Regions from separate parts of the Fundicoccus sp. Sow4_F4 genome, predicted to be linked through region 1. Evidence: predicted binding sites of a transcription regulator. Region 1 holds the regulator's gene; the other holds the start of a gene.
The links. The regulator LexA, encoded in region 1, represses DNA repair genes until DNA is damaged. The targets are predictions, from matches to a motif close to CNAACANNTGTTNG.
Positions count from the first base shown of each region.

Region 2: a site for LexA is predicted at 2,255-2,268, ahead of ACTQ5J_RS11400 (ABC transporter substrate binding protein). Genes of this name have one in related genera too.

Region 1 is NZ_JBQKLQ010000001.1:789,889-798,181, forward strand. It holds gene ACTQ5J_RS03565 (ABC transporter ATP-binding protein) at 1-1,400, opposite strand, end outside; gene ACTQ5J_RS03570 (ABC transporter ATP-binding protein) at 1,400-3,154, opposite strand; gene ACTQ5J_RS03575 (YneF family protein) at 3,394-3,606, opposite strand; gene ACTQ5J_RS03580 (DUF896 family protein) at 3,711-3,986, opposite strand; gene lexA (transcriptional repressor LexA) at 4,076-4,690, shown strand; gene ACTQ5J_RS03590 (adenine phosphoribosyltransferase) at 4,791-5,303, opposite strand; gene recJ (single-stranded-DNA-specific exonuclease RecJ) at 5,300-7,663, opposite strand; gene ACTQ5J_RS03600 (LapA family protein) at 7,704-8,000, opposite strand; gene ACTQ5J_RS03605 (SDR family NAD(P)-dependent oxidoreductase) at 7,997-8,293, opposite strand, start outside.
Region 2 is NZ_JBQKLQ010000008.1:86,597-94,889, forward strand. It holds gene ACTQ5J_RS11395 (ABC transporter substrate binding protein) at 1-606, opposite strand, end outside; gene ACTQ5J_RS11400 (ABC transporter substrate binding protein) at 1,039-2,037, opposite strand; gene ACTQ5J_RS11405 (SanA/YdcF family protein) at 2,475-3,200, opposite strand; gene ACTQ5J_RS11410 (branched-chain amino acid aminotransferase) at 3,393-4,427, opposite strand; gene ACTQ5J_RS11415 (ABC transporter ATP-binding protein) at 4,617-6,458, opposite strand; gene ACTQ5J_RS11420 (ABC transporter ATP-binding protein) at 6,455-8,293, opposite strand, start outside.

The DNA of each region.
Region 1 (8,293 bases):
GCAGCGTCTCTTACTGTATAATCTGAAATACCTCGCTCGAGTAGACGGATGTTTCTTGAAACATCCCCGTAGAACAAGAAGCTATCTTGTAAAACCAAACCAACTTGTTCACGTAAAGCTTCGTAAGGAAATTCACGAATACTATGCCCATCAATCAAGACATCACCTGATTTAAACTCATAAAATCGCATCAAGACATTGATAATCGAACTTTTCCCACTACCAGTATGTCCGACTAATGCAACTGTCTCGCCGGGATTCACAGTAAAACTAATGTTACTTAACACATCTTGTTCACCGTCATAGGAGAAGGTTAAGTCTTTGAATTCAATCTTTGCATCTGTGATGCTTGCAGCTGGATTGATTAGTTGTTCTGGTACATGTTCTTCATGATCTAACACACGCAAAATTCGCGAACTAGACACGACACCGTCTTGTAAGAAGGACAAATTATCCATCATCATTCCCATCGGTCTGAAGAAGTTTGCTGAATATTGAGTAAAGGCATAGACAATCCCCACTTCAATCAAACCATCAAAATATTGATTACCAAGAATATAAAAGACTAAGGCAATTGATAAGCCTTCAAAAAGGTTAATAACCGAATTTAAAAGCAAAGCATTCATACGAACCATTGCTAGATGTCCTTTATATTGGTTTTCATTTTGCTCTTCGAATTCAGCCATTGTCCGTTTTTCTTGTCTTAAATGCTGAATAACTGACATCCCTAAAATTGATTCATTAATCTTAGTATTTAAACGACTTAAGTTTTCACGTAATTGACGATAGATTCGTGTACTATAATTTTGGTAGAGCCAAATTGCAAAAACCATTAATGGTACAAATAATAAGAAATATAAAGCCATCGTTTGATTCAGACTCCACATACCGATAAAGACAGCAATAATCGTTGCAAAGCCTTCAAAGATTGCAAAGAATACATTCCAAAACTGTTTGATCGTCTCTGTATCATTCGTCACTCGCGAGACAATTGAGCCGCCCGGTGTTTGGTCAAAATAGCGCATCCCTAAATGAACGACTTTATCAAAAATAACATTACGAATATTTTCAACCGTTTTTTCAGAGGCCATACTAAAGATATATGTAGAAAAATAGTTTGAAATCCCTTGTATGACTAGTAAAAATGCGTACAGGGCAGTAAATAATATGGCGGTTTGCGTGGTTGCTGAGGATGTTGACAAGTATTGGTCAATATAGGATTGAATCACTCGCGGCATGAAAACAGTCGCCACAATTTGACCTGCAGAAAAAACGAGCGCTAATAAAAATTCTTTCCAGTAAGGTTTGGCAAACTGCATAATTCTCTTGGTTACCTGATACTGGTCACGCATTGTCATTTTCTTAGTCCATGCGGATTGAAAATCTTTTGCTTGTGCCATTACTGTGCGCCTCCTTCATTTAATAATGCTTCTAATTGTTGTTTTTCATACATTTGTTTGTACCAACCATCCTGTTGTAACAGCTCATAGTGGGTGCCTCTTTCAACAATTTCACCTTTATCTAAAACGATAATCTCATTGGCATGCATTACACTACTGATACGGTGAGCTGAAATAATCGTCGTTTTATTCTGTCGATTGGTCTTAATCGAACTTAATATCGCTTCTTCCGTTTTTGCATCAACTGCAGATAAAGAATCATCTAAAATTAATAAGGATGGTGAATTAATGATCGCTCGCGCCATCGATATTCTTTGTTTTTGACCACCTGATAAAGCCACGCCACGCTCTCCTACTAAGGTATCATACCCTTCAGGAAAGCCGATAATATCTTCGTGTACACTCGTTAATCGAGCAGCTGTTTCCACACGCTCTTGAGAGGCAGTTGGATCAGCAAAGCGAATATTATCTCTGATTGTCGTTGAAAATAAAAAGTTATCTTGTGGAACATAACCAATCGATCCCAGTAAAACATCTAAGGCATATGCTTTCATATCAATCCCATTGAAACGAATAGTTCCTTTGTATTGATCATAGTCTCGCATAAGTAATTTGAATATTGTCGTTTTCCCTGAACCTGTTTTACCTACTATGCCTAAAGTATGTCCTTGAGGAATAGTAAAGTGCACATCTTTCAGCATAGGTTCTTTTGTTTGAGGATAAGTAAAACGTTCGACAGCAAAATTTAGATCACCATCAATCGGAGAAGTCACAGGATCGGCTGCTTCCACAACATTTGTTTCCTCTTTTAATAATTCCATAATACGGTCATAACTGGCTGAGCCACGTTCGATAATATTAAACAACCGCCCGATTGCCACCATTGGCCAAGACATGCGGGTAATGTAGTTTAGAAAAGCCACTAATAAACCAACAGTGATTTGCCCTTGTGTTACTAAAAAACCACCATAAAACAAGCCGATAATCGTACAAACACCCATAATTAATTGAATCGTTGGGCGGAACAATGCATCATAAAAATAAACTGATTTATTTTTAGCTACTACGGTTGCGGTCATATTTTTAAAATCGATACTGTCCAATTCTTCTTCACCAAATGTTTTAATTACTTTTATACCAGTAACACTTTCTTGTACTTTATCATTCAAAGAAGAGAAGGCTTCTTGAGCACGTCTAAAGTGATAATGCATTTTCTTACCAATTAAACGTATTGAAATAGCTAAAATCGGTAAAGGAATGATAACCATTAAACTCAATTGCCAATCAATGGCCCAAAACATCATAAATAGCGTAATAATACCTTGTGTCAATGAATCGACCATCGTTAAGATTCCACCACCAGCAACCATGCGAATGGCGCCTAAGTCATTCGTTGCATGAGCCATCAAGTCTCCTGTTCGGTACTTTTGATAAAAAATGGAATCCATCTTTGTAAAATGATTGAATAATCGCTGACGTAAAATTTTTTCTAATTTTGCTGACGTACCAAAAATATTAATTCGCCACACGTAACGCATTGCATATTGTAGTATTGAGATGACAATGATTGCCACTACCCAAAAAAATAAGACAGTCGGCGTTAAGCTACCGTCAGTCATTCCATCAATTACTGTCGCTATAATCATTGGCACAATCCCGGCTAACAATCCTACTAAAACTAACATCGAGGCTCCTGTTATATAAGCCCATTTTTCTTGCTTAAAAAACCAAGCTAACCTAGAAAATATATCCAAACTATCCACCCTTTCTGATTTATATGATTTAATTATTAATTAAATAGTCCATGAATAAGTTTATCACTCTTTTTGTGAGTAAACAAAGCAATCAGCTTATAAATACGCGATACCTCTCCTAAGCAAATTGTTCTTTAACTCTACCTTTTAAACAGACTAAATATCATCTATCTCTCAAATTTTATAAAAAGAAAACAGGAGTTAATCCGAACAAACGGACAACCCCTGCAAAACTTTAATTACTGCTGTTTCATTGAACGCATAATTTGTTCAACTTTCTTTTTAGATGGCTTTTGACCCATCTGAGCCATCATTTGAGAAATCATTCTTTCGTCAATTGGTGGGTTTTCTTTAAAATACTTCATCATATAACGACGAGCTAAAAAGAATCCTCCCACTGCACCAGCTACTAAAGCTAGTAAAACAATAAAAATCCAAGCGATTGTTGGCATATATAAACCTCACTTTCTAAATATCATGTAGTTATAGTTTACTAAAGTTCATCTGTTTTTCATAGTATATTTTCACAAGAAGCAGACGATAAACTAAATTTATTTTACTTTTTATTCTTCTTATCGAAGAAGTGTTGAAGGTGACGGCCATGAAGTTTTTTAGCTTTTTGGATTTCTTTCACTTTATCAGGAGTTAAATCAGTTCCATCTTCATCGACGACCTTGATTCCTTCGATATGATTACGCATACCGAAACGTAAATTTTCGATATATTCTTCTCTTAGCACTTTTTGTTCAGCTAATTCAGCTTCATTTAAACCTTCAGCTTTTTTCTTGCGGGCTAATTCATTAATTCTCTCCATTTTATCTTTCTCTAACATGTAAATCCTCCTTTTTACGAACGTTTGTTTGTCATTGAAAAACGTTTCTGATATAATAATAATAACAAAAATGAAATGAGTTGATTCCAATGGCTAAATTGTCAACGAAACAAATGACAATCCTACAATGTATTTATGATAACATTGAGGAAAATGGTTATCCACCTACTGTTCGCGAAATTGGTTCGTCAGTTGGCTTATCCTCAACTTCGACAGTACACGGACATCTATCTAGATTAGAAAAAGCTGGCTATTTAATTAAAGATTCTAGTAAAACACGCGCTCTTGAATTAACACAAGCTTCAATTGATTTGCTTGGCGTTGGACCTGTACAAGTTCCTTTATTAGGAAGAGTTGCTGCTGGTGCGCCAATTCTTGCAGTTGAAGATGCGGTTGCCTTCTATCCAATACCACCAGAGTTACCTTATGATCCAAGCGAATTATTTATGCTTGAAATAAAAGGCGAAAGTATGGTTAATGCGGGTATTATGGACGGCGATATCATAACTGTTAGACGCCAAACGTCTGCCAACAATGGTGAAATCGTCATTGCTATGACAGAAGAAGAAGAAGTTACTTGTAAGACATTCTTTAAAAAAACCGATCATTACGTCTTAAGACCAGAAAATGATTATATGGATGACATTATTTTAAATTCAGTTACCGTATTAGGTAAAGTTGTCAGCCTGTTTCGACGCTTCTAGATTATTAGTTGAGTATCTTTACAAATAAGCGAACAAGGCATATAGAGGAAGCAAATTGCTTCAGCTCTACACGCTTTGTTCGTTTTTTTTTGTGTGTAGTTTAGTAAGTCATTAGTGTTTTAATGTCGTAACCAGAAATTTTATCACGGCCATTTAATTCTTCTAATTCAATTAAGAATGCACAGCCAACGACAACTCCACCTAATTTTTCAACTAAATCGATCGTTGCTTTGATTGTACCACCTGTTGCTAATAAATCATCAGTAATTAATACTTTTTGACCTGGTTGCAGAGCATCTTTATGCATTGTCAAAGTATTGCTACCATACTCTAATGAATAATCAACCTCAATGACTTCTCTTGGTAATTTGCCTTTCTTACGCACAGGTACAAATCCAATCTCTAAAGCATAGGCTACAGGACAACCTACAATGAATCCACGAGCTTCTGGCCCAACAACTACGTCAGCACCTAACTCTTTAGCATAATTAACAATTTGTTGTGTCGCTTCTTTAAAAGCATCTCCATCAGCCATTAATGGTGTGATGTCACGGAAAATTATTCCTTCTTCTGGATAATTTTCAACTTTTGCAATATAGTCTTTTAAATTCATGATCTTTTTTCATTCTCCTCGAAATATCTTTTAATATCTGATAAAGTCTGGTAATTCATTATTGCTTCGACTTGCATTTCTTGTCGGTAACGCTCGAATGCCGGCATAGTAAACAAATCAACAGCCTCTTTCGAGTGTTCTCTATTAAATGCAACAAAGCCATCTTTTATTGTAACAAATTCCGCTTCAAAAAACACAACAATCATCAATTTTAATCTAGTTATGGATATTTTTAATAGTTCACTCATTTTAGAGAGGTTTTGTCGCAAATGAAATGCCGTTTGCTTGCTTAACCAACGGTATAAAACAGCAAATTCTTCACGTGTCGGCTCTCCAGCAGTATACTTAGATTCTTGAATAAATGATCCTAAATAAATATGAGACCAATCCTTTTGCTTTAACAAAATCAGTAACGTTTCTAGACTTTGCGGTGGTTCCATAATGACTAGTTTTTTATAACTCACGTCATTGACTAACTCATTTAGCAATTCTTCGTTGATGTTGGCATATAGTTCGACACGGCTATTCTTAGGTAAAGATTCTTTATAACACTCAGCTAACTTAGAGTGTTTAAATAAATAAATCGCCCCATTAACTTTTAAAAGTTGAGGATCTATTTTACTTGATCGATAATCTAGCCACTGTGACTGATTGACGCCCATATCTGTTACCATCAATTGGGGATTAACCAAATGACGCCATTCATTAATGGATAAGGTGCCTACAATTGAAATGATTGAATTAGCTTCAACACCTTCAAATTGTGTCGCTTTTGAAAAAGCCACACAATTTAAAGCGGATTCTTTACTATCTTTCTCAGCAATAGAGAGTTTAACATGTGTTTTATCAGCACCAATTAAACGTTTTTCTTGAACCGTTACATCCTCGAATTCGAATACAGGTTTAGCATTATCCATTCCAAAAGGTCCTAATAATTCAATTTCTTCGATAAATTTGACAGTGGCTTCCGATGGTTTTATTACCATATCGACTTTTAGTTCCTCTGGTTGACGAATCAAGGCTTCATTCTGATTAGCTAATGAAGCCAGTGCCGATTTAAAATTCAACCATTCAGAAGAATTGACTGTAAGTCCAGCGGCTTGACTATGACCGCCATAATAAGCAATCGTCTCTTTAACTTCCGTTAACCAAGCAAAAATATTAACACTATTAACGCTTCGCCCACTCCCTTTATACACTTGCTTATCTTCTAGATATTGGAATAGAATGGTCGGTCGGTTATATTTTTCTTTCAATCGACTCGCTACAATTCCCAATACCCCCGCTTGCCAAGAAGCATCCGCTTCAACAATTACATCAGGAATCTCTTCATACTGTTCCATTCTTTCCTCAACTTGAGTTTGAATATCTTTAACCATCGCTTGGCGCTGAGAGTTTTTATCATTAATTAACAGAACAAGTCGGTCAGCTTCGGTCTCATCGAACGTTTTTAATAATTCTAAAGCAGGCGTTGGATCACCTAAACGTCCTATCGCATTCAAACGAGGTCCTATAACAAAGCCCACTGTATCAACGTCTACTTTAGTTAAATCAACTTTTTGATCTTCTAAGAGCATTTTTAAGCCTAAACGATGAGTGTCCGCTACTAATTGTAAACCACCTAAAACAATTGTTCGATTCTCGTCTGTCAACGACACCATGTCACACAACGTCCCAATGGCAGCTAATTCTACCGCTTCCGGAGCAATTTCGTCTAGTAGTGCATGTGAAATTTTTAAGGCGACTCCAGCCCCACTTAATTCGCCAAAAGGATATTGACCTTGCGGATGTTTAGGGTGTATGACCGCATACGCATTAGGTAAAGTTTCTTGAATCTCATGGTGATCGGAAACTATGACGTCTACTCCAAGTTCATTAGCTAAATCAATCGCGTCATGCCCTGCGACACCATTATCACACGTTAGTATTAATTGTATACCCGCTTCGATAAATTCTCGATAACGCTCACTGTTGGGACCATAACCATCTGTCAAACGATTAGGCAAATAATACTCGACATGAGCACCAATCATTTCAAGCGTTTCATAAAGTATTAGAGTACTTGTGATACCATCCGCATCATAATCACCGTAAATGAGTATTCGTTCTTCATTTTCGACGGCAGTCTGTAGCCTCTTCACAGCAAGCTCCATTTGATATAATTCAAATGGATTATGATAGAGTTGAGGCGTTTGGTTTATCGCTTGTTCAATCTGTTCTGGACTTTTTAAGCCACGATTTAAACATAAACGCAAAAAAGCAGGCGAATATTTCAAGCCTGCTGCTTGTAATGCATGTATTTCTTCTTCTAGTTCACCGGAAGAACTTGTCATCTTCCAGTCATATTTTGCTAAATTCATATTAAGACCTCAATTTACTTTGTCTTTTCTTAAGTGATAGTCACCCTTCAACAACTGACTCCGTAGATATTTCTTTAGTTGCTTGTTCACTTGTCAAACTAGCAACTGTTTGCTCTAATGCTTTAATTTTCTTTCGAGTTCTACTAACTGAAGCAATAGAGACCAATAGGCCTACAATTACACCAATAATAAGCGTAATCAAAATGACCATAACAAGTGGGACAGTAATATTAATGAAGAATAGATTAACGGTCACATTCGCAGTATTTTGAACTGCAAAAATGACCACAAAAATTAAACTAAATAAAGATAGTAGTATTCTCCAAGGTTCTCTCATGATATTTCCTCCTTGAAATTAAACAGGTGTTCCTTTAGAAAGTCACTAATATGTGGGACTAAAGGTGATACAAAGGCTGCCATTTTTAAAGCAAAAGGTATCGTTATTTCTCTTGCATTATGGGTCATCGCTTGGATTACTTTGTTCGCTACGTAATCTGTTTCTAAAGCAAATTGTTCAATGCGTTGATAATAACTTCCTAATTCATCTGAATGAGAAAAGAAGGGTGTTTTGACTGGGCCAGGATTAATCGTCGTAATCCCTATGCCAAATCGTCTTAATTCCAATCTAAG
Region 2 (8,293 bases), on a different contig from region 1:
ACCTGTGACAACTTCTTTACCTAACTCTTCTAAATAGTCTGTTGCTTTTTGAGCTTCACCTTTAGAGTTTGTCTCTCCGGAGTTATAAATGATCCCGATTTTTTCTGCATCTGGTGCAATGCTTAATAACAAGTCTACTTGTTCTTTGATTGGTCCAGCATCAATTGTTCCGGTAATGTTTTTCCCTGGTGCTTCTAAGCTTTCTACTAAACCAGCATCTACTGGATCCGTTACTGCCGAGAAATAAACCGGTAAATCTGAAACAGCGTTAGCTACTGATTGAGCAGCTGGTGTCGCAATGGCGAAGACATAATCATTGCCATTGCCTAGTGTTTCAGCCATTGATTGCAAGTTAGCATTATCAGCTCCTGCGTTTAAATAATTCAGTGTTAAGTTTTCGCCTTCAACATATCCAGCTTCTTCCAAACCATCAATGAATCCATCACGCGTTGCGTCTAACGAGTCATGTTCAACATATTGTAAGATACCTACACTAATAGCTTCTTGTGCTTGTACGACCATCGTATTGCCTAAGGGTACTACCAATGTAGCTGCAGCTAATACAGTTGCTAATGTTGACTTTAAATAACGATATGTTTTTTTCATAGTAAATTCCTCCTGAATTTGTTTTTTATAATATTGGACAACAACGAAAAAAGACCTTAGTTAGATATAATTAAAATCTAACTAAGGTCTTTTTATAACTGATTAATTAACCCTTGGCTAATTAAGCTAGTTTAATATTACACCCGCTTAGATTTTAATCTGTATAGATTATCTATGCGGGGCACTCTAAATCACAGCTCCTCATAGATACAAACTTTCGTTTATCGTTTGTATCTAAAAGTTCTAGACACAAACCTATCTAAAGTAGCCGTAATAGAATGTTGAATTTTGTAATATTAATTGCTTAATCATTTTTATTCCTCGCTTTTAAAGGTTATATTTCTTCGTTAGATTTATATTAAATTAGAAAACGGCTAATGTCAACCGCTTTTTTTAATCCTATTACTATCTTCTCATCTAAAACTAATCTTTCTACTCTGTTGGTGCTTTGATTGTCGTTGGATCCACCCCAATCGCTTCAGCGTATTCTTCATTAATAATTAATTCTAATGTTTTTGCTTTTTCTACTGGAACAGTTGCAGGATCTAAGTCTTCTTCAATTATTCTTACGAGCATTTCAGCTGACTGTACGCCTAGTTCATAATAATCTAAACCAAAGGTTGCTAAACCATTTTCGATAATCATATCGTTTGAACCACCAATAACTGGTAAACCAGCTTCTTTAGCGATGTCTCCTACCAATGGCATTGAAGATGCGATGTAATTGTCTGTTACTAAATAAATGCTATCGACTTCTTTCACTAGATTCCCCATCACTTGGCTAATATCATTCGTCGAAGTGATGGTCCCTAGGACAGCTTCTGCTCCGTGAGCTTCAATTTCTGGCACTGCAATATCGACTTGGTGTTGAGCGTTCACTTCACTTGAATTATAAATGATGCCGACTTTCTTAGCATCTGGTGTAATCTCAAATAACATATCAATCTGTTGAGCAATAGGACCAATGTTCGTGGTTCCTGTTAAATTACGGCCTGGTTCTTCAAAGGAGTCCACTACACCCGCTCCTAAAGGATCTGCTACAGATGAGAAGATGATTGGTTTTTCCGTTGTTGCTCCTGCTAAAGATTGAGCAGTTGGTGTAGCAATTGCGAATAAATAATCATTATTATTCACTAAAGATTCACTCATCGATTGTAAATTTGCAATATCAGCATTGGCATTCATGTAATCAATCGTCAGATTTTCGCCTTCTACGTAACCTAACTCAGCCAGTCCATCTATAAACCCTTCACGGTTAGCATTTAATGAACCATGATCATTAAATTGAAAAATCCCTACACTAATTGCTGCTTTAGCAGCATCTTCTTGAGCAAGGGCGACATGATTTGTTTGCGTATAAACACTAACTAAACTCGCAGCTGTTGCAAGAGTTGCCATAACCATTTTTGAGTATTTGTATAATTTTTTCATTATTATTCCTCCCAGAATATTGATAGCGTTCAGTAGTAAACCAACAAAAAAAAGACCTAATTGGATTCGATTAAAATCCTAATTAGGTCTTTATAACTGTTGCATAAGCCTCTAAAAATGGCTATACAGACGGTTACTCATTACAAGCCGCTCATAGATTTTAATCTTATCAGATTTATCTATGCGGGCATGTTTTTTAAACAACTCCTCATAGATACAAACTTTCGTTCTGTGTTTGTATCTATAAGTTCAGACACAAACACTATCTAAAGTAGTTGTTAAAAAATCGTTTAGCTTGTAATAAGTAAGTCGTTTGCATAAAAGTTGCCTCATTTCATATTTTATAGGTTTATTTGATAATTATAGTCTAAAGTGTATTCTTCTCAAAGTCAAGCTGAATTTTAACCAAATTATCATTTAACGAAAATAATCGTTAGTTAATCAAGTAAATTCGTTTTATCGTTAGTTTCATCGCCCATCATATTTAAATCAAAGCTTTCAGCTAAATTTGGTCGATTTTCCTCTTGGTAACCTAAATAAGTCACCGCAAAATCTTTTACTCTTGCGAATACTTCCCTTACTTCACGGTATACACGACTCGACTTTGAATCAGGAGCCGGCACACCTACCGCATCGATCCCTAATCCTCTAGCAAGCATTAACGCGCGCGAAAGATGATAGCCTTGTGTCACGATAATGACTTTATCTTCACCGATGACATTCTTTAAACGATACAAACTATCATATGTCGAATAACCTGCATGATCTAAAAACAGTTGATTACTCGGCAAACCTTGTTCAATTAAATAGTCTTTCATGACAGCCACTTCATTGTAATATTGATCCCGGTGGTCGCCACTCATAATAAATTGCTTATCTGGTGCAACTTCAAATAAAGTGGCTGCTTGATCCAGTCTTTGTTTTAATATTTGGCTCGGTTCGGCATTATCAACAACTCCTGCGCCTAATACAATCACTGGCACGTCCTCAGCAATAAACTCACTTTCGACTAATTCATCAATCGAAAGCATTGATTGATAGGTCGTACCAATCGTGAATAAATTGATTAACAGTAGGATACTCATAAATAATGTGATTGCTAAAAGGATGAGTTGTATCAATCGTTTTATACCTGTGCCAATCACTTTTACCAATCTCAACATCATTATATCTCCTTGTTCATACAAAATAATTTTGACAATATGATTTATGGTATCAGTCATCCTAGCGTTCTGCAATTTATTTTGAAGTCCTTTTAAAAAACTTAACCTTTTGATTTTCTCCACTTGTCTGTTCTAACAAGTACGAGACGCCATCAAATAGGGCCTAAGACCGCTTTGACTACTAAAGTCATCCTAGCACTCAACCTTTTGAACCCAACCCTCTGGTGCTTCTACATCTCCAAATTGAATACCGACTAATTCATCATATAAACGACGTGTAATGGGCCCTACTTCTGTTTCAGAATGGAAGACATAGATTTCTTTCCCATAGGTAATTGAACCTATGGGCGAAATAACGGCTGCCGTTCCCATTGCCCCAGCTTCTGAAAATTCAGCTAAATCAGTCACATAGACATCCGTTTCAATAGCTTCCATGCCTAATCGCTCACGTGCAATCTCCAGCAAGGAATACTTGGTAATACTTGGTAAAATCGAAGGGGATTTCGGTGTTACTAACTGCTTATCCTTGGTAATCGCAAAAAAATTGGCTGCACCGACTTCTTCAATCTTAGTTTTAGTGGCTGGGTCTAAAAAGATTGCATCTGCATAACCATTATCTTTTGCTATCTTACTGGCTATGTTCCCTGCGGCATAATTGCCTCCCACCTTAGCGGCGCCCGTTCCGTTAGGAGCGGCACGGTCAAAGTCACTAATAAGGAACTTAAAGGGTTGTAAGCCACCTTTAAAATAAGGCCCCACAGGTGTAACAAAAATCGCAAAAATATATTCCTCAGCTGGTTTAACACCGACAACATCCCCCACCCCGATTAAAAATGGACGGATGTATAAAGTCGCCCCACTTTCATAAGGTGGCACCCATTCAGCATTCGCTTTAACAATCTCATGAACCGCCTTAATAAACGCCTCTTTAGGATAAGGCGCCATTAATAATCTTTCGGCTGAGGCAATCATACGATCAGCATTTTGATCTGGTCTAAATAGTTGAATTTCACCCTTTTTCGTTCGATAAGCTTTTAGCCCTTCAAAACAAGCTTGTCCATAATGAAAGACAGGCGATGCCTCACTAATACTAATGTGTTTACTTGCTTCAATTTCTCCTTCGCTCCATTGCCCGTCTTTATAATACGCACGGAAGCTTTTTCCTGTATCGATATAACCAAAATCTAATGTTTCCCATTGAATTGTTTCGGGAGCTATTTCTAACATGTTAAAACCTTCTTTCTAGGTTGTGATACAAAAAGGACCGCACTAGCTTAAGAAGCATAGGATGCGGTCATGTTTTATAAATATGCGGTTTTGAAAACTTTTGACCATTGCGCACATTGATGAATCAATTTTATTCTTTCATCAAGCAACTGTCAATCTAATCAAACTCTCATTTTAAAAGTCTGTTATTTATGTTGTAGCAAACTGACTATTGTATAGGTTAGCATAACGGCCATCTTTGGCGATAAGCATCTCATGATTTCCTTGTTCAACAATGTCACCTTGCTCCATATATAGAATTAAGTCGGCATCTTTAATCGTCGATAAGCGGTGAGCGATAACGAAACTCGTCCGCCCTTTCATTAATTCATCCATTGCCTCTTGAATTAAAATCTCGGTACGTGTGTCAACCGAACTTGTCGCTTCATCTAAAATCAGAATTGGGCGATCGGCTAAAATTGCACGCGCAATCGTTAATAATTGTTTCTGACCTTGCGAGACGTTAGACGCTTCTTCGTTAATTTCAAATTTGTAAGCACCAGGTAATTGCTTAATAAAATGATGAACTCGAGCCGCTTTGGCTGCTTCTATAACTTCCTCATCAGTAGCATCCAAACGTCCATAACGAATGTTCTCTAGAATGCTACCTTTGAATAACCAAGTGTCTTGCAATACCATGGCCATCGCTTGTTGATAACTTTGACGGCTAAACTGATTAGTCGGTTGGTTATCCACTAGTATCGAACCATTATCGACGTCATAGAAACGCATCAATAATTTGACGACTGTTGTTTTCCCTGCACCGGTCGGTCCTACTAAAGCAACCTTTTGACCTGGTTTCACACGTGCACTGAAATCATTAATAATCGTTTGATCTGGATTGTAACCAAAGGCTACATGATCGAACTGAATTTCACCTTTAACTTGAGAAACATCTAAGATATCTCCTTCTGTTTGACTCTCTTCATCTTCATCTAAGAATTCAAAGACACGCTCTCCAGCCGCAGCCATCGTTTGCATCATTGAAACAATTTGAGCCAGTTGAGAGATTGGTTGCGTGAAACGGTTGACGTATTGCGTGAAGGCTTGAATATCACCAACGTTCATTGCGCCAATCATGACCATGTAAGCTCCAACAAGTACGACAGCCACATAACCTAAACTACCTAAAAAGCGCATGAATGGGAATAGAACACCTGAAAAGAATTGAGACTTCCAGGCTGATTCTTTTAACTTCTCATTTTCAATCAAGAATTCTGCTAAGGTACGCTCTTCTTGGTTATATGCTTTAACAATTTGGTGACCCGAGTATACTTCTTCAACTTGTCCGTTAATGACACCAACAGATTTTTGTTGTGAACGGAAGTAACGTTGCGAACGATTCATAATAAAACGAATGACCGCAAAACTAATCGGAACAATCATCATCACAACAATCGCTAAGACCCAGTTCATACTTAACATAATACCGGCAATACCAACCATTGTTAATACGGAGGTTAATAATTGGGTCACACCTTGACTCAAGGATTGGCCCAATGTATCCACATCGTTGTTGATACGCGATAACACTTCACCGTAGGGACGCGATTCAAAATAACTCATCGGCATACGGTCGATTTTGGCAATCATATTCTTTCTTAAATCATAAGTCACTGTTTCCGTTACAGTTGTCATTATAAACCCTTGTAAGGCTCCAAAAATAGAACTTACAACATACAAGAACAACACAAATAACAGAATGCGACCAATCGCAGTATAGTCGATGCTTCCGGTTCCTTGCGTTTGTCTGACGATACCGTTAAATAATTCTGTGGTAGCTCCTCCTAAGGTTTTAGGACCAAGGATACTGAAGATGACTGATAAAACAGTCGTCAGAAGCACTAGGATCATTTTCCATTTATGAGAGAAAATTTCTCGCCCAATTCGCCAAATACTTGACATAAAGTTTTTTGGTTTGCCACCAACATTCTGTTGACGCGAACCAGGTCCAACCGCTTTTTTTGGTTCATTTTCTTTTGACATGCTTATTCCTCCAATCCTAATTGAGATGAATCACTCTTTTGTGATCGGGCTTCTACTCGTTCATTCCCTTTAATCTCTTGTTCATCTAACTCTGCTTGAGAGAGTTGAGAAGTTGCAATTTGACGATACACAGCTGAATTAACCATCAATTCATTATGAGTCCCAATTCCTTCAATAACCCCTTCATCTAAAACTATAATCTTTTCAGCGTCCAGAATCGTACTAATTCTTTGTGCAACAATAATGGTTGTCACATCAGAAATTTTTTCTTTTAACGTTTGTCTTAATGAAGCATCTGTACGATAGTCTAGGGCAGAGAAACTGTCATCAAAAATGAGTATTTTTGGTTGTTTAGCAATCGCTCGAGCAATCGATAATCGTTGTTTTTGACCGCCGGAAACGTTCGTCCCTCCTTGAGAAATGGAAGAACTATATCCTTCATCTTTTTGTTCAATAAATTCAGTTGCATGCGCGATTTCTGCTGCTTCTTTTAATGCCTCTTCTGACAGAGACTCTACACCATACGAAATATTACTGCGAATATCCCCTGAGAAAAGAACTCCTTTTTGAGGAACGAAACCGATTATTGCACGTAATTGCTTTTGACTTAATTGACGGATATCCACCCCATCAATTAAAATTGCCCCTTCTGTTGGGTCGTAAAAACGCATTAATAGACTAAGCAAGGTTGATTTTCCGCTACCCGTACTACCAATAATTGCGGTTGTTTCACCTTTTTTAGCAGTAAAATTAATGTCTTTCAATGTTTCCTCTTCAGAATCTTGGAAACTGAAGGTCACATTATCAAACGTTACTTCACCTTTAACGTCCTCAAGTACAGCTGGTTCAACAGGATCTGCAATGGATAAAGGTTTATCCAACACTTCTTGAATACGACCTGCTGAAATTAACGCACGTGGTATTTGCATCGACATTAATGAGAACATTAAGAATGAGAAAATCACTTGCATTGTGTAGGTAATGAAAGCCATCATTTCCCCTACTTGCATTTCGCCTGCACCAATACGACTTCCAGCTACCCAAACAATTAAGACCGAAATAGCATTGGCAATCAACATCATCGTTGGCATCATTAGGGACATCGTGCGACCAACAAATAGGAAGGTATTTCTGAGATCAGTATTTCCTCCATCAAAACGTTCGCTCTCTTTGTCTTGGCGGCCAAAGGCACGAATGACTTGTAAACCTGTTAAGATTTCACGTGCTAATAAGTTTACACGGTCAATTAGTTGTTGTAACATCTTAAATCTTGGCATTGTCAGTTTGAAAAGTATCGCTACTAAAATTCCGATTAAAGTAACGGCTAATACCAACACCCAAGCCATGCTAAAGTGTGTTGTAAAAATAGTAAAGACTCCAAACATTGCAAGAATTGGAGAGAAGATAATCACTCTCAACAGTAGTGTGACGATTAATTGTAACTGTTGAATATCATTAGTGCTTCGAGTAATTAACGAGGCAGTAGAAAATTCACCCATCTCGTTTTGCGAAAATGTTAACACTTTACTGAATATTTTGTCTCTTAAATCATAACCAACCTCAGCACCAACAATTGATGCTAGATAAAAGGCTAAGGCTGCTGAGCCGAATGTTATCAAAGCGATTAGTAACATCGTTGCTCCTTCTCGGAACAAGTAATCTATTTTAACTGCATCTGCATCGTTACCTGTCGCAATATATTCAGAAATCACTAGTTGAATCCCCGCATTACGAACGGCAGACTCGCCTAGAACTTCTAATTCTGGCACGATGGCTTCACGCATACTCGTCACAGCATCCGCGTCTCCAGCTACTTGACTAATCATCTGCTTAGCTTGGGT